DNA from 2 places in the Neobacillus sp. genome. Region 1 is predicted to be linked to the other one. Evidence: predicted binding sites of a transcription regulator. Region 1 holds the regulator's gene; the other holds the start of a gene.
What was found. Region 1 encodes Rex, which represses fermentation and respiration genes when NADH is low (regulators of the CRP and FNR family bind a similar motif). Its sites were predicted from a motif close to TTGTGAAATATTTCACAA; they were not measured.
Positions count from the first base shown of each region.

Region 2: the regulator Rex is predicted to act here: its motif matches at 2,747-2,764, upstream of RTR43_RS22525 (TIGR04053 family radical SAM/SPASM domain-containing protein).

Region 1 is NZ_DALZYO010000030.1:2,743-15,464, forward strand. Features, by position in the region: gene tsaD (tRNA (adenosine(37)-N6)-threonylcarbamoyltransferase complex transferase subunit TsaD) at 1-386, shown strand, start outside; gene RTR43_RS17355 (ABC-F family ATP-binding cassette domain-containing protein) at 925-2,844, opposite strand; gene moaC (cyclic pyranopterin monophosphate synthase MoaC) at 3,023-3,520, shown strand; gene RTR43_RS17365 (redox-sensing transcriptional repressor Rex) at 3,556-4,212, shown strand; gene RTR43_RS17370 (YhbD family protein) at 4,542-5,165, shown strand; gene RTR43_RS17375 (polymer-forming cytoskeletal protein) at 5,178-5,900, shown strand; gene RTR43_RS17380 (cytoplasmic protein) at 5,917-6,636, shown strand; gene RTR43_RS17385 (MDR family MFS transporter) at 6,638-8,140, shown strand; gene RTR43_RS17390 (YdiK family protein) at 8,519-8,719, opposite strand; gene RTR43_RS17395 (CPBP family intramembrane glutamic endopeptidase) at 8,716-9,438, opposite strand; gene groES (co-chaperone GroES) at 9,722-10,006, shown strand; gene groL (chaperonin GroEL) at 10,061-11,695, shown strand; gene RTR43_RS17410 (hypothetical protein) at 12,171-12,722, opposite strand, start outside.
Region 2 is NZ_DALZYO010000050.1:4,453-10,057, forward strand. Features, by position in the region: gene moaA (GTP 3',8-cyclase MoaA) at 1-382, opposite strand, end outside; gene RTR43_RS22520 (Crp/Fnr family transcriptional regulator) at 745-1,443, shown strand; gene RTR43_RS22525 (TIGR04053 family radical SAM/SPASM domain-containing protein) at 1,541-2,665, opposite strand; gene RTR43_RS22530 (DsrE family protein) at 2,833-3,171, opposite strand; gene RTR43_RS22535 (metal-sulfur cluster assembly factor) at 3,187-3,495, opposite strand; gene RTR43_RS22540 (Cof-type HAD-IIB family hydrolase) at 3,905-4,720, shown strand; gene RTR43_RS22545 (hypothetical protein) at 4,831-4,983, shown strand; gene RTR43_RS22550 (DUF3813 domain-containing protein) at 4,985-5,170, shown strand; gene RTR43_RS22555 (YitT family protein) at 5,266-5,605, opposite strand, start outside.

The DNA of each region.
Region 1 (12,722 bases):
GTGGCTTGAAATCGGCAGTAATAAATACGGTTCACAATGCGGAACAACGGGGAGAATCGATAGCCCCTGAGGATCTTGCGGCCAGCTTCCAAGCAAGTGTCATTGAAGTGTTAGTGAAGAAGACGGAAAGAGCCGTAGCTGAGTACGGCGTGAACCAGGTATTAGTAGCTGGCGGTGTAGCGGCGAATAAAGGATTAAGAGCCGCTTTAGAAAAGACTTTCGCAAATAATAGTAGGGTAGAATTAGTGATTCCTCCTTTATCATTATGTACCGATAATGCTGCGATGATTGCTGCAGCTGGAAGTGTGATGTTCGAAAAAGGAATCCGAGCAGATCTTTCCCTGAATGCGAATCCGGGACTGGATATCGAAATATATAATAATTAGTCCTTCAACTGGAGGACTTTTTTTGCCGATAGGAAAGTATCAATTTCCTATTAGGCATACGCGACTACACCTCTGACTTCGCCTAACGACTCGCCAATCGGCGAGTTTTTTTTTATCTTATAAAAAACTAATCAAACGTTTGTTTAAATAGGATAAAGGTTCCGGAAAACGTTAATTTACAGAATAATGTGGATATTTTTTTGAAAAAGTTGAAACAAAAAACCATGAGTTGTTGATAAGTGGGTATGTAACTGTGGGTATTGTGGATAAAAACGGTGTTTATTGTGGATAATGTGTAAAAGTTAATTAACTGTTTGAAAATAAGCTGTTTGAAATGTGAATAAGGTTGTGGATAAGGGTGTTATTTATAATAAATTGTTATTATCCTACGATAATTTGTCGATAGATCCGAGGGATTTGTTAATATCGATCAAGATTTGTCGATAACCCACTAAAATTGGTTCATATATTCAGTAGCCTAGCTATTTTCAGGAAAAAAATAGTAAAAAAACCGGACTAATCAGTCCGGTTATCACACTTATTCAGCCAGTTCTGCCCATTCTTCCATCAATTGCTCGAGCTCTATCTTAGCTTTTTCACTTTTTAAGTTGATTTCTAATACTTTTTCGTGGTCTTGAAAAATCTCCGGTGCGCATAATTGCTGCTCATAAACGCTAATTTGTTCTTCAAGCTCCTCTATTCGTAACTCAATTCCATCCAATTTTCTTTTTCGCTGCCGTTCAAGCCTTTTACTATCCTTATCCTGTTGATATTTATTTTTCTCTTTAGCTTCCACATCTGCTGCTTTTTTTACCGACGCTGCTAAAGCAAGTGCTTCGAGTTCTTCCTTTTCAAGTTTCTTCTCTAAATAATAATCATAGTCTCCGAGATATTCTGTGCTTCCCTCACGGCTCAATTCTAATACTTTTGTAGCAATACGGTTAATGAAATACCGATCATGTGAAACGAATAAAATCGTTCCAGGGTAATCAATCAAGGCGTTCTCGAGGACTTCCTTGCTATCAAGGTCTAGATGGTTGGTTGGTTCATCTAATATTAACACATTTGCTTTTTCTAACATCAGTTTAGCAAGTGCAAGCCGTGCCTTCTCTCCGCCGCTTAAGGTAGAGACAATTTTCAGGACATCATCGCCGGAAAATAAAAAATTGCCGAGTACTGTCCGGATTTCTTTTTCACTTTTTAATGGGTAATCATCCCAAAGTTCATTTAATACGCGTTTATTCGAGGTCAATTCAGCCTGTTCCTGGTCATAGTACCCGATTGAAAGGTTTGTCCCATATTGTATGGCTCCTGCAAGCGCAGGTAGTTTTTTGATAACTGTTTTTAACAGAGTCGATTTACCGATTCCATTTGGGCCAACAAGGGCAATGCTTTCTCCCTTATAAGCCCGAAAGGTGATGGCATCTGAAACTTTTTCCCCGTCGTAACCAACCGCAAGCGAATCTACCATTAGAACGTCATTTCCACTTTGTTTTTCAATTTCAAACGAGAAGGTTGCGGACTTTTCATCACCTAAGGGACGGTCAATAGTCTCCATTTTCTCAAGCTTTTTCCGGCGGCTTTGTGCTCGCTTCGTCGTCGATGCGCGTGCCAGGTTCCGTTGGATAAAGTCCTGGAGATTGGCTACCTCTTGCTGTTGTTTTTCGAAAAGCTTCATATCACGCTCATAATTGGCCGCTTTTTGGTCAAGGTAAGAACTATAGTTACCCGGAAACCTTTGAATTTTTTTGCGGGCTACTTCGTAAACTTGGGTGACAACCTTATCTAAAAAATAGCGGTCATGGGAGACAATTAAAATCGCGCCATCATAGCTCTGTAAATATTGCTCAAGCCAGGAAAGGGTTTCGATGTCAAGATGGTTGGTAGGCTCGTCCAAAATTAAGATATCAGGTTTCGTTAATAGCAATTTCCCTAAGGCAAGACGGGTTTTCTGCCCACCACTTAAACTTGAAATCAGCAAAGAACTTTCGCGGAAATTTAGCCCATGCAGCACGGAGCGAATATCGGCCTCGTATTGATATCCACCTTGTTCCTTAAATTTCACTTGGAGCTCGTCATATTCTTTAAGAACACGTTCGTATCTTGTGTTGTCTTCGAACACACTTGGGTCAGCCATTTGATTTTCAAGCCTGCGAAGTGATTTTTCCATCAATTGAAGCGGTTCGAAAACGGTTATCATTTCTTCCCAAATTGATAAATTTGATTCTAAACCAGTATTTTGTGCTAAATAACCGATGGTCACTTCTTTTGGCTTGATAATATCCCCGCCATCATGAGACAATTGTCCGGCAATGATTTTTAACAATGTCGATTTCCCTGCACCATTGCGGCCAACAAGTGCCGCGCGGTCCCGGGTTTGTAATTCTAGCTTTATATTCGATAAAATAAGGTCAGCACCATAATATTTTTGTAGTTGATTGACCTGCAATAAAATCATTCTAATTCACCTCTATTACATAGGAATAGTGTACCTTATTCCGGCATTGTCGGCAATAAAGGGCAGACCTATAGCGTCGAGTGAGATATTATTTTTTGAAAAAAATGTTTGAATTAGTTCAAAGTTTCACACACAATAACTGAAAAATAGTGTATGATTTTTTTGGGAGGATTTATTTATGGCAAATTTTACACATTTTAATGAAGAAGGCAGAGCAAAGATGGTCGACGTCAGCGAAAAACCGGAAACGGCTCGGACCGCTCTTGCTCATTCAAGCATAACTGTTAGTAAAGAAATTTTTGGAAAAATAACCAATAATGAAATGAAAAAAGGCGATGTCCTGGCTGTGGCCCAGGTTGCTGGAGTTATGGCGGCAAAAAAAACATGGGATCTGATTCCAATGTGCCATCCGATTCCATTAACAGGAGTTAATATTTCCTTCTCATGGGAAGAAGATCAAGAAGATCACTATCATTTACATATTGCAGCAGCGGTAAAAACCAAAGGTAACACGGGTGTGGAAATGGAAGCGTTAACAGCGGCGTCAGCTTGTGCCTTAACCGTGTATGATATGTGTAAAGCGGTGGATAAAGGCATGGTCATTGGACCGACCTATTTAGTCGAGAAAACGGGCGGCAAAAACGGCGATTATAAAAGAACCGAACAAGTTAAATGAAATGTAACTAAATCATTCAAGGGGTGTGGGAGATTATGAGTAATGAAACGATGAAAATACCACAGGCGACAGCAAAACGGCTGCCCCTCTACTATCGATTTTTAAAAAACCTCCATTCTTCCGGTAAACAAAGGGTCTCTTCTGCAGAATTGAGCGAGGCGGTGAAAGTGGACTCAGCAACCATTCGCAGGGATTTCTCCTATTTTGGTGCTTTAGGGAAAAAGGGCTATGGCTATAACGTCAATTACTTATTATCCTTTTTCCGGAAAACCTTAGACCAAGATGAATTAACAAAGGTTGCGTTAATAGGGGTCGGTAATCTCGGAACTGCCTTTTTAAACTATAATTTTTTAAAAAACAATAATACGAAAATAGAGTGCGCCTTTGATGTGGATCCGACTAAAATGGGAACGCTGATTCGTGAGGTACCGGTCTATCATTTGGACGATTTGGAGAATGTTCTAGCCAATGAAAATATATCGGTTGCGATTCTTACGGTTCCGGCTTCCGTTGCGCAGATGATTACAGATCGACTTGTGAAGGCGGATGTGAAAGGGATATTAAATTTTACTCCGGCAAGGTTAAATGTTCCTCCCGCCATTCGGGTCCATCATATCGACCTAGCAGTAGAACTGCAATCACTGATTTACTTTTTAAAGCACTATCCGACTGGGGAAGTAGAAGAAGAATAGCTAGTATAAAGGGTTTTTCACGAATATCTACTCGTGAAAAGCCCTTTTTTTGTTGTATAGGAAATTATAAAATAATTAATTGTGGATAAATTGAAATAGTTCTCTGAATCCAGCTCCAGCGCCCAGCGGCTAGTGTACTTCGCTCTCCGCCCTACGATAAGTCAACATCGAATCGCTATCGCTCTTCGTGTTTCCTTTATCTCAGTTGGAGCGCTCCAGTCCATACGCCGCTAAACGGGCGCTTGCGCCTTTTGTGCTTGAAGGTCTTTTTGCTGCTTTACAAACGTAACAGTGTTATGTTACATTGAAAATAGAAAGGGGTTTTCAATATGAGTGAGGAGTTAATTTCTAAGAAGGATTTATTAGATATTGCTGGAATATCGTATGGACAGCTATATCGCTGGAAACGGAAGGATCTCATTCCTGAAGAATGGTTTATTCGGAAATCCACATTTACGGGCCAAGAAACCTTCTTTCCAAAGGAAAAAATCTTAGAAAGAATCAATAAAATTCAAACAATGAAGGAAAATTTGTCATTGGATGAGCTAGCTGATATGTTTTCTCCAAATATTAGTGATTTGCAGTTGGAAAAGGATGATTTAATAAAACGTAACATTGTTTCGATTGAAGTAATGAATTTTTATCTAGAGAACGATAAAGGCGTGAAGATATTTAATTTTCCGAGAATCCTTGAAGTATATATATTAGAAAAGCTGCTTCAGTCAGGTGAGATTAATTTAGATGAGGGGAAAATGCTCTTACAGGTATTAAAGGACAATGCCCAGCATATCAAGCAAAAAAGCTGTGAATTGGTATTTACGCGAAAACTAGGAGTTTCATCGTGTCTTTTATTATTGAATGCCGAAGCTGCTCATTTTGAGCGAGGAACGAAAGTTGTCACGACTCTCGCACTGATGACCTGTATGGAAGAAATTAAATCGAAATTATTGTAAAGGAGAATCGTGATGGAAACAAAAAATAGAGGAGATTTGGTCATTAATGGTATTGGGGCATCAAACGGTGGGCAGTTCCATCTTGTTACCTTAAATGGACGAGGAAAAGTTAACAGTGATTTGGAGTGTAGTGAGTTTGAATGCAATGGTTCAGGTACGGTCAATGGCAATGTTACAGCAAATACAGCTAAGGTAAGCGGGAATGCCAGTTTTAAAGGAACAATCGAAAGTCAGAAGTTTACGGTGGACGGAACAGCAAAAATTGGGCAAAATCTGTATGCTAAACAATTACAGGTTTCAGGTAAAGCCTCTGTTGGCGGAAAAGTAAAAGCTGAGGAAATTAAACTTAGAGGCATTCTGACGATTGGAGAAGATTGTGAGGCTGAAACGTTTAAAGCACAATACCGGTTTACAATTGGAGGACTTTTAAACGCGGATCAAGTAGATATTGAGATCTATGGAGAATGTAAAGCACAAGAAATCGGCGGGCAAACGATCATCGTAAAACAACATAAAGGATCCTTCATGGGCACTCTCTTCAAGCCTTTTTTTAAAACACAATTAGAAACGGATTTAATTGAAGGAGACAGAATTGAACTTGAAAGTACGATAGCAAAAGTTGTCCGTGGTAACCAGGTTAGGATTGGTCCTAATTGTCATATTGGCGTAGTTGAATACACAGAAGAATTTTCACAGGATAAAAATGCCATTGTAGGTGAAAGCAGAAAGGCTTAATGGGAGGGAGAAGAAAATGGGAAAAAGCGAAAATCTTATTATTAATGGATCGGGAAGTTACCCCGGTGGCCGTTACGATAAAATCAGCATCAGAGGAGAAGGTACGATCGTTAATGATGTGGAATGTTCAATTTTTAATGTCTATGGCACGAGCGAAGCAGTCGAGAATGTTACAGCAGGTTCAGTAAAAATAATTGGTGAGGTAGAATTCCAAGGGAATATCGAAGTGAAGGAAACGCTTGTCATGGGGACCATGAAGGTCGATGGTAAATCCCATTTGAAAAAAGTGAAGATTCTCGGGTTGCTGGAAGTGGGTGAAAAGCTCAGTGGAGATGAAGCAACCATTAAAGGGAGCATCGTGGTCAATGGTGATGTTGAATATGAAACGTTCGATTCAAGCGGCGGTTTTGAAATCAAGGGATTATTAACGGCTGATACGATTAAGGTGGGATTGCGCTTTGGCCAGAGCTCAGCAGAAGAAATCGGTGGCGGAAAAATCACAGTTAAGAGAAAGAAAAATTCTCTGTTTCCTTTTGGAAAAGAGGTAGGATTCCTAACGGCTAAAGTAATCGAAGGGGATGATGTTTATTTAGAAAATACGAACGCCGATATAGTTCGTGGCAATATGGTCAAAATTGGCCCTGGTTGCCAAATTGGATTAGTGGAGTATACTAATGAATTGGCTCATGACCCTTCATCAACGATAAAACAAAGTCAAAAAAACAAAGGAGAATAGGATGGTAGCGAAGGATAGTAAGTTAGGATTGGTTGTTGCAGGGTTATTATTGGGGATTTTGATGGCATCGATGGATAATACGATAGTGGTTACTGCGATGGGAACGATTGTCGGTGACCTCGGTGGGCTGGAGAGCTTCGTTTGGGTGGTTTCGGCCTATATGGTAGCGGAAATGGCTGGGATGCCGATTTTCGGCAAACTATCGGATATGTATGGACGGAAGCGGTTCTTTATTTTTGGATTAATATTGTTTATGGCAGGTTCTGCGCTGTGCGGGACAGCAGAGAACATTACACAATTAAGTATTTACCGTGCTATTCAGGGGGTAGGCGGTGGCGCGCTAGTGCCGATCGCGTTTACGATCATGTTTGACCTCTTTCCTCCTGAAAAGCGCGGGAAAATGGGCGGCTTGTTTGGAGCTGTGTTTGGCTTGTCGAGTATTTTTGGTCCATTGCTCGGGGCATATATTACTGACCATATTAGCTGGCATTGGATTTTCTATATTAATTTACCACTTGGGATTTTGTCGCTGATTTTTATTGTCATCTCCTACAAAGAATCACCTATTCACCAAAAGCAATCGATTGATTGGTGGGGGGCAGTGACCTTAATTGGAGCCGTGGTTTGTTTAATGTTTGCCCTGGAGCTTGGCGGACAGAAATATGATTGGGATTCTAGTGTCATTTTAAGTTTATTCACAGGATTTGCAGCACTATTTCTACTCTTTTTATTCATTGAGACCAAAGCGAAGGATCCAATCATTTCTTTTTCGATGTTTAAAAACCAACTGTTTGCCGGAAGTACGATCGTTGGCTTGTTTTACGGGGCCGCGTTTATGGCGGCAACAGTATATATCCCGATCTTTGTCCAGGGGGTTTATGGCGGCAGTGCCACCAATTCAGGGCTTATTTTGTTGCCCATGATGCTGGGATCGGTGATTACGGCACAGGTCGGTGGATTTTTGACAACAAAAATGAGCTATCGGAACATCATGTTTTTATCGGGTGTTATTTTGATTATCGGATTTTTGTTGTTAAGCACGATCACGCCGGATACAAGTAGGGCGTTGCTGACAATCTATATGGTTGTGATTGGCTTGGGTGTCGGTTTCTCATTTTCTGTTTTGAGCATGGCGGCGATTCATCCATTTGGCATGGAGCAACGGGGCTCGGCTACCTCGACAAGTAACTTTATTCGCTCGCTCGGCATGACGGTAGGTATTACGGTATTTGGTATGATTCAGCGAAATAATTTTAGCGGGAAATTAGCAGATGCTTTTTCTGGGATGGGGCCAATACCTAAAGGTGATTCGCGGCAATTGTTATCGGAGCAGGCAAGGAGCCAGATTCCAGCACCAATATTGGAAAAAATCACGAATGCCCTTTCCGGTTCAATCGTCCACACCTTTACCTGGGCGCTAGTTCCCGCGGGCTTAGCCTTCCTGTTTATCTTTATTTTGGGGAAAGAGCGAATGGTGATTAACAGGCAAGAAGTTTCAAAATAACGGGCTCATTTCGTTAATATTGTTGCTATTGGACCGGTTTTTGGAATAAAACTTACTATGAAGGGTCAGTGTGAGCGGTTTCAAAGAGACTGAAACGACGATGCTCTATCGGTAAATGAATGAGCGTTTCATTGCCCGTTAGGAGAAAAAGAGAGCTGCCTCGGTAAAAGAAAGAGCGTTTCATTGCCCGTCAGGAGAAAAAGAGAGCTCCCGCGGTAAAAGAAAGAATGTTCATTTACTGATAAAAGGAAAAAAGCGCTCTTATGGTAAATGAAAGGACGGTTCATTTACCAAAACTCATTCTTTCAAAAAAATATTAGAGTGAACAGAGAAAAATAATAAAAGGGATCCATGCACACGCTGCAGGGATCCCTTATTTTATTTTTTTTGTTGATTCTTTAATCTAAAATGAAAAGCAATCATTTTTAAGCCTGAGCCGAAATCAAATGTGGCTAATAAAATCAGGAGATAGCTGAAGAAGCCCCAACCGTTTTTCTGCACATCATCAATGGCAAAGTAAGTAAATAGCCCGCCAAGCAGGAAGTAAATTAATCCGGAAAACAAGGGTGAACGTCTCATAGAAAGCCTCCGATAAAGTTTTGAACCGCTTCAGCCTCACGTCTTAATCTGTCAATATCATCTTTGTAAACAGTTTGAACCAAGACAACCATGGTGTTCATCGCGACGTGGGCAAAAATCGGCACGGCAATACGCCCAGTTATTACATAAAGAAAAGCAAACGTAAAGCCCATGGCCGAATAAAGTAGAATATGCACCGGCTCTTGATGGGCCAGAGCAAAGATTACCGAACTAATCAATGCTGAGATAAAGAAGTTAAATCGTTTATGCAGGACACCAAAAATAATTTTTCGAAAGACGATTTCTTCTAATATCGGTCCGATAATGCTCGTTACAATGATGGCCAACGGGAATAAGTCGATGATTCGAAGGATATGCTGCGTATTTTCAGAGCCCATCTTAATCCCTAAGAGAGTTTCGATAATGGCTGCGACGTACTGAGCAAAAAGAGCTAAAAAGACTCCTAAAAAAGCCCACATGACTGAATATCCAAAAGTACGGTCTCGTTTGTTAAAGCTATCTGCCTTGATTTCCTTTCGCAGTAAAAAAAGGATGATTAGTAAGGCAAGCGAAAAACTAGCAATGAGCCAAATAGGAATAGCAAGATTTTGGCTAATTCCTAAAGATTTAAAGCCCCACATCAATACAGGAAGTCCGATTAGGCTAGAAAACTGCATCACAATGTAAACGATTATGATAAACCAATATTCCCTTTTCAAATTTGTAATCTCCTTTTAAATCCATTCCATATTACCTACACTATCTTATTATTCTACTCTTAAACACAGGAAAGTTTCAATTTTGAGAAACGTTATTAGGTAAATGAGGTATAGAAATTTTTGTAATTCACATACTTGTAAGGTTGTAAAAAAATGAAAAAGTTTATGCTTCTTACTTGCAAAAAATTTTCAGATTCTTTATTATAATAATTGTGTTAGCACTCAAGGTTAGAGAGTGCTAATAATGTCGGAATTACATATATTTTTGAGGAGGTTGTTTGATTTGTTAAGACCATTAGGTGATCGCATTGTCATTGAGCTTGTTGAATCAGAAGAAAAAACTGCAAGCGGTATCGTATTACCAGATTCAGCGAAGGAAAAGCCTCAGGAAGGAAAAGTTGTTGCCGTTGGCACTGGCCGCGTCCTTGAAAGTGGAGAACGTGTTGCACTTGAAGTTGCTGTAGGCGACCGCATTATCTTCTCAAAATACGCTGGTACTGAAGTGAAGTACGAAGGCGTAGAATACCTACTTTTACGTGAAAATGATGTCCTTGCTGTAATCAGCTAATAAGGGATTTTTTTAAAAAATAAAGTTTAGAAAATTCGAGGAGGTTTTTGAACAATGGCTAAAGAGATTAAGTTTAGTGAAGACGCGCGCCGCGCAATGCTACGTGGTGTTGATACACTTGCAGATACAGTTAAAGTTACTCTTGGACCTAAAGGACGCAACGTGGTTCTTGAGAAAAAATTTGGTTCACCGCTTATCACAAATGACGGTGTAACAATCGCAAAAGAAATCGAATTAGAAGATGCATTCGAAAACATGGGTGCGAAGCTTGTTGCTGAAGTAGCAAGCAAAACAAACGATGTTGCCGGTGACGGTACAACAACTGCAACTGTTCTTGCTCAAGCGATGATTCGCGAAGGCTTAAAGAACGTTACAGCTGGTGCCAACCCAATGGGCATCCGTAAAGGGATCGAAAAAGCAGTTGCTTCTGCTGTTGAAGAATTAAAAGCTATTTCAAAACAAATCGAAGGAAAAGAGTCAATCGCACAGGTTGCTGCGATTTCTTCTGACGATCAAGAAGTAGGCGAATTAATCGCTGAAGCAATGGAGCGCGTTGGCAACGACGGCGTTATCACAATCGAAGAATCTAAAGGCTTTACAACTGAATTGGATGTTGTCGAAGGTATGCAGTTTGACCGTGGCTACACTTCTGCATACATGGTAACCAATACAGATAAAATGGAAGCTGTGTTAGAAAATCCATATATCTTAATCACTGACAAAAAAATCTCAAGCATTCAGGAAATTCTTCCAGTTCTTGAGCAAGTCGTTCAACAAAGCAAGCCATTATTGTTGATTGCTGAAGATGTTGAAGGTGAAGCCCTTTCTACGTTAGTAGTGAACAAGCTTCGCGGAACATTCAATGCAGTAGCTGTTAAGGCTCCTGGCTTTGGTGACCGTCGTAAAGCAATGCTTGAAGATATCGCTGCGTTAACTGGCGGTGAAGTAATCACGGAAGAGCTTGGCCGTGAATTGAAAACTACAACAATCGATTCTTTAGGACGCGCTTCTAAAGTAGTTGTGACAAAAGAAAACACAACAATCGTTGAAGGTGCAGGAGAATCTGCAGAAATCGCAGCTCGCGTTAACCAAATTCGCGTTCAATTAGAAGAAACAACTTCTGAATTTGACCGTGAAAAATTACAAGAACGCTTAGCTAAATTAGCTGGTGGTGTTGCCGTAATCAAAGTTGGTGCTGCGACTGAAACTGAATTAAAAGAGCGCAAGCTTCGTATCGAAGACGCTTTGAACGCTACTCGTGCTGCAGTTGAAGAAGGTATCGTTTCCGGTGGTGGTGTTGCCCTTCTTAACGTATACACCAAAGTCGCTGAGGTTCAAGCAGAAGGTGACGTTGCTACAGGTATCAACATCGTATTACGTGCGATGGAAGAGCCAGTTCGCACAATCGCTCAAAATGCTGGCCTTGAAGGATCTGTTATCGTTGACCGCTTAAAACGCGAAGCAGTCGGCACAGGCTTCAACGCAGCTTCCGGCGAGTGGGTAAACATGATCGAAGCTGGTATCGTTGACCCAACTAAGGTTACACGTTCAGCACTTCAAAACGCTGCATCTGTTGCTGCTATGTTCTTAACAACTGAAGCAGTTGTTGCTGACAAACCAGAACCAGCTGGTGCAGGCATGGGTATGCCTGACATGGGCGGCATGGGTGGAATGGGCGGCATGATGTAATAATCAATAAAAACCTTTGATATCATTGGTTTGATTGATTTATTATATAGTAATGCTCATAATTTGCTCATAATGGAAAATATATTAAAAATAAAAGGTCTTCCAAGCTAAATGTACTTATGGAAGACCTTTTTTCTTTTTACCATAATAATGAACAAGTGTTGCTTTAAAATATTTGATCAAATTGATACAAATAACCTTTATTAAACGATCATAGGAAAAAGCGTGTTTTGTCAAAAAGATTGATCAAAACACGCTCTTAATATTTTTAATTGACTCATTCTATTATAAAAAAGTTTGATTATTTCCTACCTATGTTACTCCACAATCGCGCCCGATTGTGGAATAAAGAACCTTCTTTTTAAGAGTGCGATAATGGCTATTTTTCCACTCTGATTTTTTTATTCTTTATTTATTATTTTTTATAATATAGAAATTTATTTTAGCTATTAGATATAGAATTTACAAATAATAACTAAATACCCCAATATTCATAACCGGCCCATGAAGATGGTGCATTCCAATCATCTGATTTCAATAATTTCTTTTGAGCTTCACACAATAAATGGCAGACTGGTTTATCTCCATTAGAAACTATGTGTTCTAAAAGAATTAATGATGGTCGAATGTCAACATCCCACCTACATAGTATTGAATTATTTTTTTGAGATAATATACTGGTCCATACGCTATTACTGGACTGTATGTTATCTGAATAAGGTTGTCCACTTCTACATGTTATTAAGAACATATTTTTGGTATGCAAACTAATATCTTCAATATCATTAACTGATAGATATCGTTTGTCAGGTCCTAAAATAGAAAACGCCCCATTATTTCCGCTTATATCAGGTTCTTCAACACCATGAGCAATCATAACGTACAGGTTAGGTTTTTCTTTTTTAAGAATATCAATGACCAAACGGTTATCTTCACCAAAATCATTTACGATTTCTTTAAAATACTTTTTATTTCGTTCTCCCCAATTCTCTGCTAAAGGGATTGCTCCATCTCGTTTTGGTTTCCT
Region 2 (5,605 bases), on a different contig from region 1:
GACTAACATTTACTCTTTTTAGGCCTGCCGCTTTTAAATCCTTGGCCAATTTCGGAAGCAGCACACCATTCGTTGTTAAGCCGATATCCCTTAAACCCTTAATCGAGGATAGCTTTTTAACAAGATACGGCATATCTTTCCGTAAAAGAGGTTCGCCGCCAGTTAAGCGGATTTTTTCCACACCTAAACGGACAAAGATTTTTGCCAGACGTTCAATTTCTTCATAAGTCAGTAAAGCACTTCTAGGAAGAAACTCAAAATCCTTTCCAAATTGATCTTCCGGCATACAATACTGACAACGAAAATTACATCGGTCAATCACCGAGATTCTTAAGTCACGTAAAGGTCTATTTAATTTATCTTTAATAATGGTTTTTTCCATTAATATCAACTCCATTATTTTAAAGAAACTTATTTTTTATAAGTGTAACAGGATTTTAAAAGAAACACTGTTACTTTATTCACTATCACAATACTTTTTAATCTTATTTTAATCTTAACAGATGTAGGTGAATGAATAAATGATTGTTTTGGAAGCCATACTTCTCTTTCCTTTTTGTTTATCCGTTTGATCATTTAAAACAGTATTAGATAAAATGCTCCTCAAATCCTGCTTAAGTTTTCACTGTATTGTCATTGTTTACTTAAATTTACTGACCAAACTTGAGATAAAATGAAACTAACAAATCCTATACCTAGAAGGAAAATATACTGATTTAAAAATAGTTTTTAGAGGTGAATCGGATGACAACCATAATGAAACCAACCCATTCTATTGAAATAAAAGAGTTGCTTAGATTTGCTGACCGGAAATTTAAAAGTGAAAGAGGAAGCTTTTTATTTCAAGAAGGCATGGTAGCTGAAGAGCTTTATATTATCCTTTCCGGTAAAATTCAAATTAGCAAAATCACCACGGACGGTCGTGAACTATCCTTAAGAATTTGTGGAGAAAACGATATTTGCGGTGAATTAACTCTTTTTACGGACAACCCGAGATATTTATTAAGTGCAACTGTTCTTGAAGAAGGAGATGTTGTTGCGATTAAAAAGGATGTAATCGAAAGTGAAATTTTCCAAAATAGTAAGCTTGCGTTTGAATTCATGAAATGGATGAGTGATCATTTTCGAAAAACACAAACAAAATTTCGTGATTTAGTCCTAAACGGAAAACGTGGAGCACTCTTCTCCACACTTATTCGAATGTCGAATAGCTATGGTATCCAAAAAGATAATGAAATTTTGATTGATCTGCCCTTAACCAATCAAGAACTAGCTAACTTCTGTGGCACCTCTCGTGAAAGTACAAATCGCATCCTTAGTGAGTTAAAGCGTGATAAGATTATTTCAATTAAAAAAGGAAGGATTTCCATTTTGAATTTGCAATACTTAAAGGACGAAATCGGTTGTGAAAATTGCTCAGCCGTATATTGCAATATTGAATAGGATGGAGCGAAGATTCCCCGCTCCATCTTTTTTATTAATCCTATTCCTAGGGCTGTCTCACTTTCCATGAGGCAGCCCTGTATTTATACTATCTTTCTTATTGTACTTGCTTGTCTCTCATAGCTTTTGGAATATAGACGCAGAATGGTTCGCTTTCTAGGTAATCACCTGTCATCGCATAGGCCCGTGACCTTGAACCGCCGCATACAAAGCGAAATTCACACACACCACATTTACCCTTAAATTCGTCCGGATTTCTTAGCGCTTTAAAGATTGGTGACTCTCGGTAAATTTCCGCTAAAGGTGTTTCTCGAACATTGCCGGCCTTAACTGGTAAAAGACCACTTGGATACACATCGCCAATATGAGAAATGAACACAAAGCCATTTCCATCATTTACACCTTTAGGTGCCCGACCTAGACCATCTATCGAGCCTGTTAACCCTTTTTCTGTGAGAGCACTTAAATAATTGATTTCATCTGTTTGGGCTTTTGCTTCCCGCATTTTTTGTTGAATAACAACACGACGGTAATGCATGGCTTCTGTAGTTTTAATATCGAAAGGTACTCGTTTACTTAGGTCATAGAGCCATCTAAGGACTTTTTCATGCTCAACTGGGGAAATCATATCGGAAATTTGTCCTCTTCCAGTCGGAACAAGGAAAAAGACACTCCAAAGTACACATTTTAAATCTTCAACCATTTTTGCCATTTCATCAAGATATTCATAATTGTATCTTGAAATAACAGTGTTGATCTGAATTGGAATTTCAAGCTCATGTAAATATTTAATCCGTTCCATTGTTAAATCAAAGGACCCTGCCGTCCCGCGAAAATGGTCATGTATTTCTGCTGTTGGACCGTCAATGCTGAACGCCCAGCGAGAAAGACCGACATCTTTTGCCTTTTTAATCGCTTCTTTTGTTACATTAGGGGTAGCACTAGGTGTCATTGATACCCGTACGCCCTTTTCTACTGCGTATTTGGCAATATCAAAAACATCTTCCCTCATAAGCGGGTCTCCGCCTGTAAATACCAGAATCGGATTATTCATATCATATATTTGATCGATTAGATTTTTACCTTCTTCAAAGGTTAATTCTCGTGGGTCCCTTGTATATTGCGCATCAGCACGGCAATGCAAACACTTTAATTGACAAGCACGTGTCAGCTCCCAAATTACAATAAATGGATCTTTATTAAAATCTCGGCTAAAAACCATATGAAACGCCTCCCAAAAACGGCTATTTCAAACTCAAACAGCCTTAATAACATATATTATAAAGTTGTTTATAGGTTAAAAAAGTGAACTATCTCACAACCCACAAATTATATATGTCCGTTTTGTGAAGTTCAGGAAAAATAAAAACAGCAGAAGCTCTGCTGTTTTTAAGAAATCGTTATTACTTCATATTTGGCTGCCAGGTCAATAAAATTTCCCATTCCGCTGATTTTCCCAACCGTCAATTTTTCACTAATCTCATAGTGGTCAGCACAAGTCTTACATGCTAAAATTTCTACACCTTTGTCTTCCAATTCTTTCAAATGAACAGAAACAAACGACTCACTTGTCAAAGTCAAGACCCCGCTGTTCATACAAAAAACAGCTGCAGGTAGTTCTTCCTTTTGTTTTAATATAGTAAAGAATGTTTCCAAGATATTTTCACCAAGTCCTTGGTCACCCCTACCGAGTTGGTTCGAGCTTACTAAAATCACTTTATTTTTCATAGATAATCCCCCATTTTAGCGAATTCCTAAGGCAATCTTCGCATAGCGTGACATCATTTCTTTATTCCATGGCGGATTCCAAACGATATTTACATCTGTATCCTTGACCTCAGGAATGTCTGCTAACGCTCTTTTTACTTGGTCCACAATCGTTCCAGCGAGCGGGCAGCCCATTGAAGTTAACGTCATCGACACTGTTACTTTCCCTTCATCATCCATTTCAACATTATAGACCAAACCTAAATTAACAATGTCAACGCCTAGTTCAGGATCGATAACTAGCTCCATGGCACCCATAATATTTTCTTTTAATTCTTCATTCATGTTTGTTCACTCCTAAAGTTTTTCTGAATTTATTATAGCAAAAGGTAGGTCTCAAACTATAAAAACCCGCTTGACTGGATTGAGACTTAATTCAAATTCGCGTAAAATAGATAATTGACCGTCCAATTGCACTTGTAGTGGATAGACTTAAGTATCGCTTTTCTTATTAATTACCACGATTTTCATTTACACAATCCGCTTATTGCAATAAAAAGTATATAGTTTTTTATGAAACATGGTGTGAATTTTTTTACACATTAGATATAAAATTGTTAACATAGTAAATATAGAAATAAAAGTTCGATGCTATATGAAAATTCCCTTATTTGTAGTGTACCATGTAGATAAACATTTTTCTAAAGCAATGCAATTATTCATGAAAAATTTTAAATAAGAAGGGATCACCCACATGACTGAAAGACACTTAATCGCCTTAGATCTTGATGGAACATTATTAAAGGATGATAAAACAATTTCCTCAAAAACAAAAGAAATCATACAAAAAGCAAAAGCAGATGGTCATATCGTTATGATTGCCACAGGAAGACCTTATCGTTCCAGTGAAATGTATTATCGAGAGCTGGAATTGGACACGCCTATTGTCAATTTTAATGGAGCTTTTATGCACCATCCACGAAACCCTAACTGGGGATACTATCATGAGCCTCTTGATGTAAAGGTAGCAAAAGATATTGTGGAGGCCTGCAGAAGCTTTCAGTTCCATAATATTATTGCTGAAGTGATTGACGATGTTTATATTCATTATCACGATGAAAAGCTTTTAGATATTTTTAGCTTTGGCAATCCAAAAATAACGACTGGGGATTTACTAAATTTCTTACATGACTCACCCACAAGTATGCTAATCCATACAGAGGAAGACCAGCTTCAAAAAATCCGTGATCATTTATCTGTCGTGCATGCGGAAGTGATTGAACAACGCAGCTGGGCAGCTCCGTGGCATGTAATCGAAATCATTAAGGTAGGTTTAAACAAAGCAGTGGGTCTGAAAAAGGCTGCTGATTATTTTGGAATTCCAACTGAAAGAATTGTGGCATTTGGTGATGAAGATAATGATTTGGAAATGCTTGAATATGCTGGTCATGGGATTGCAATGGGAAATGCGATTGATCTGGTGAAAAATATCGCCAATGATGTTACCTTAAGCAACGAAGAAGATGGCGTCGGTGAATATTTGGCAGAATTGTTAAATATAAAGTTATAGTCCCAGTAAGCCAAGGTTTTCCTAAATGAACATACCCCCTTTGGTGCATACTAATTTTTGAAGCAGCGTTGCTGTTTCAATACGAGCTTGAGCATATTGGAGGGATTCGAATGGGTAAATCAAACAAATCAAAACGCTTTGTCCAGCAAGGAAAGGATACCGTTAACAAGCATGCTGAACGTATTCCTTATCACATGACCTATGCTGAAGCGGAAGCTCAGAAAATGGCAAATGTGCACGAATCCTCGCTTGGAGGAATTTAACATGGGAAACCAATTGTTCCAGGAAGCACGAAGATTTGTTGAGATGGCGAAATCCGCAAACCCAGCTGAGGTTGATTCTGCTGTTGAAAAGGCAAAGAATGCACTTAGTTCTGCTTACGCCAACACGACAGTGACAGAGCAAGCCCAGCTCCGACAAATGCAACAAGAGCTTGATCAGATTCAATAGATTTAAGAAAATTGGAGGTGCCTAATGAGGCACTTCCAATTTTCTTATCGAATCCGGTAAACTTTTTCAGAGTAAGAAGATTGAGCTTATTTTCCTTAATCCCTTCGAAAAAAACCGTAAACCCCTGTTGTCTGTATTATATTTGTGAAAGCATTTGGATCTACTTCTTTAATAATTCTTTCTAAATCATAGAGCTCATATCGGGTGATTACAATCATCAGCATATCCCGTGTTTCATTGGTGAATGCTCCTTTTGCGGGAATCATTGTGATCCCTCTAACAAGGGAAGCATGAATTGCTTTTTTTAGTTCATCCGCTTTTTTCGTAATAATTAACGCCGTAAGTTTCGCATGCCTAGTATGGATGGCGTCAATTACTCTAGTCGAAGTGTATAAGACAACAAGTGTATAAAGAGCTTTTTCCCAGCCATAGAGG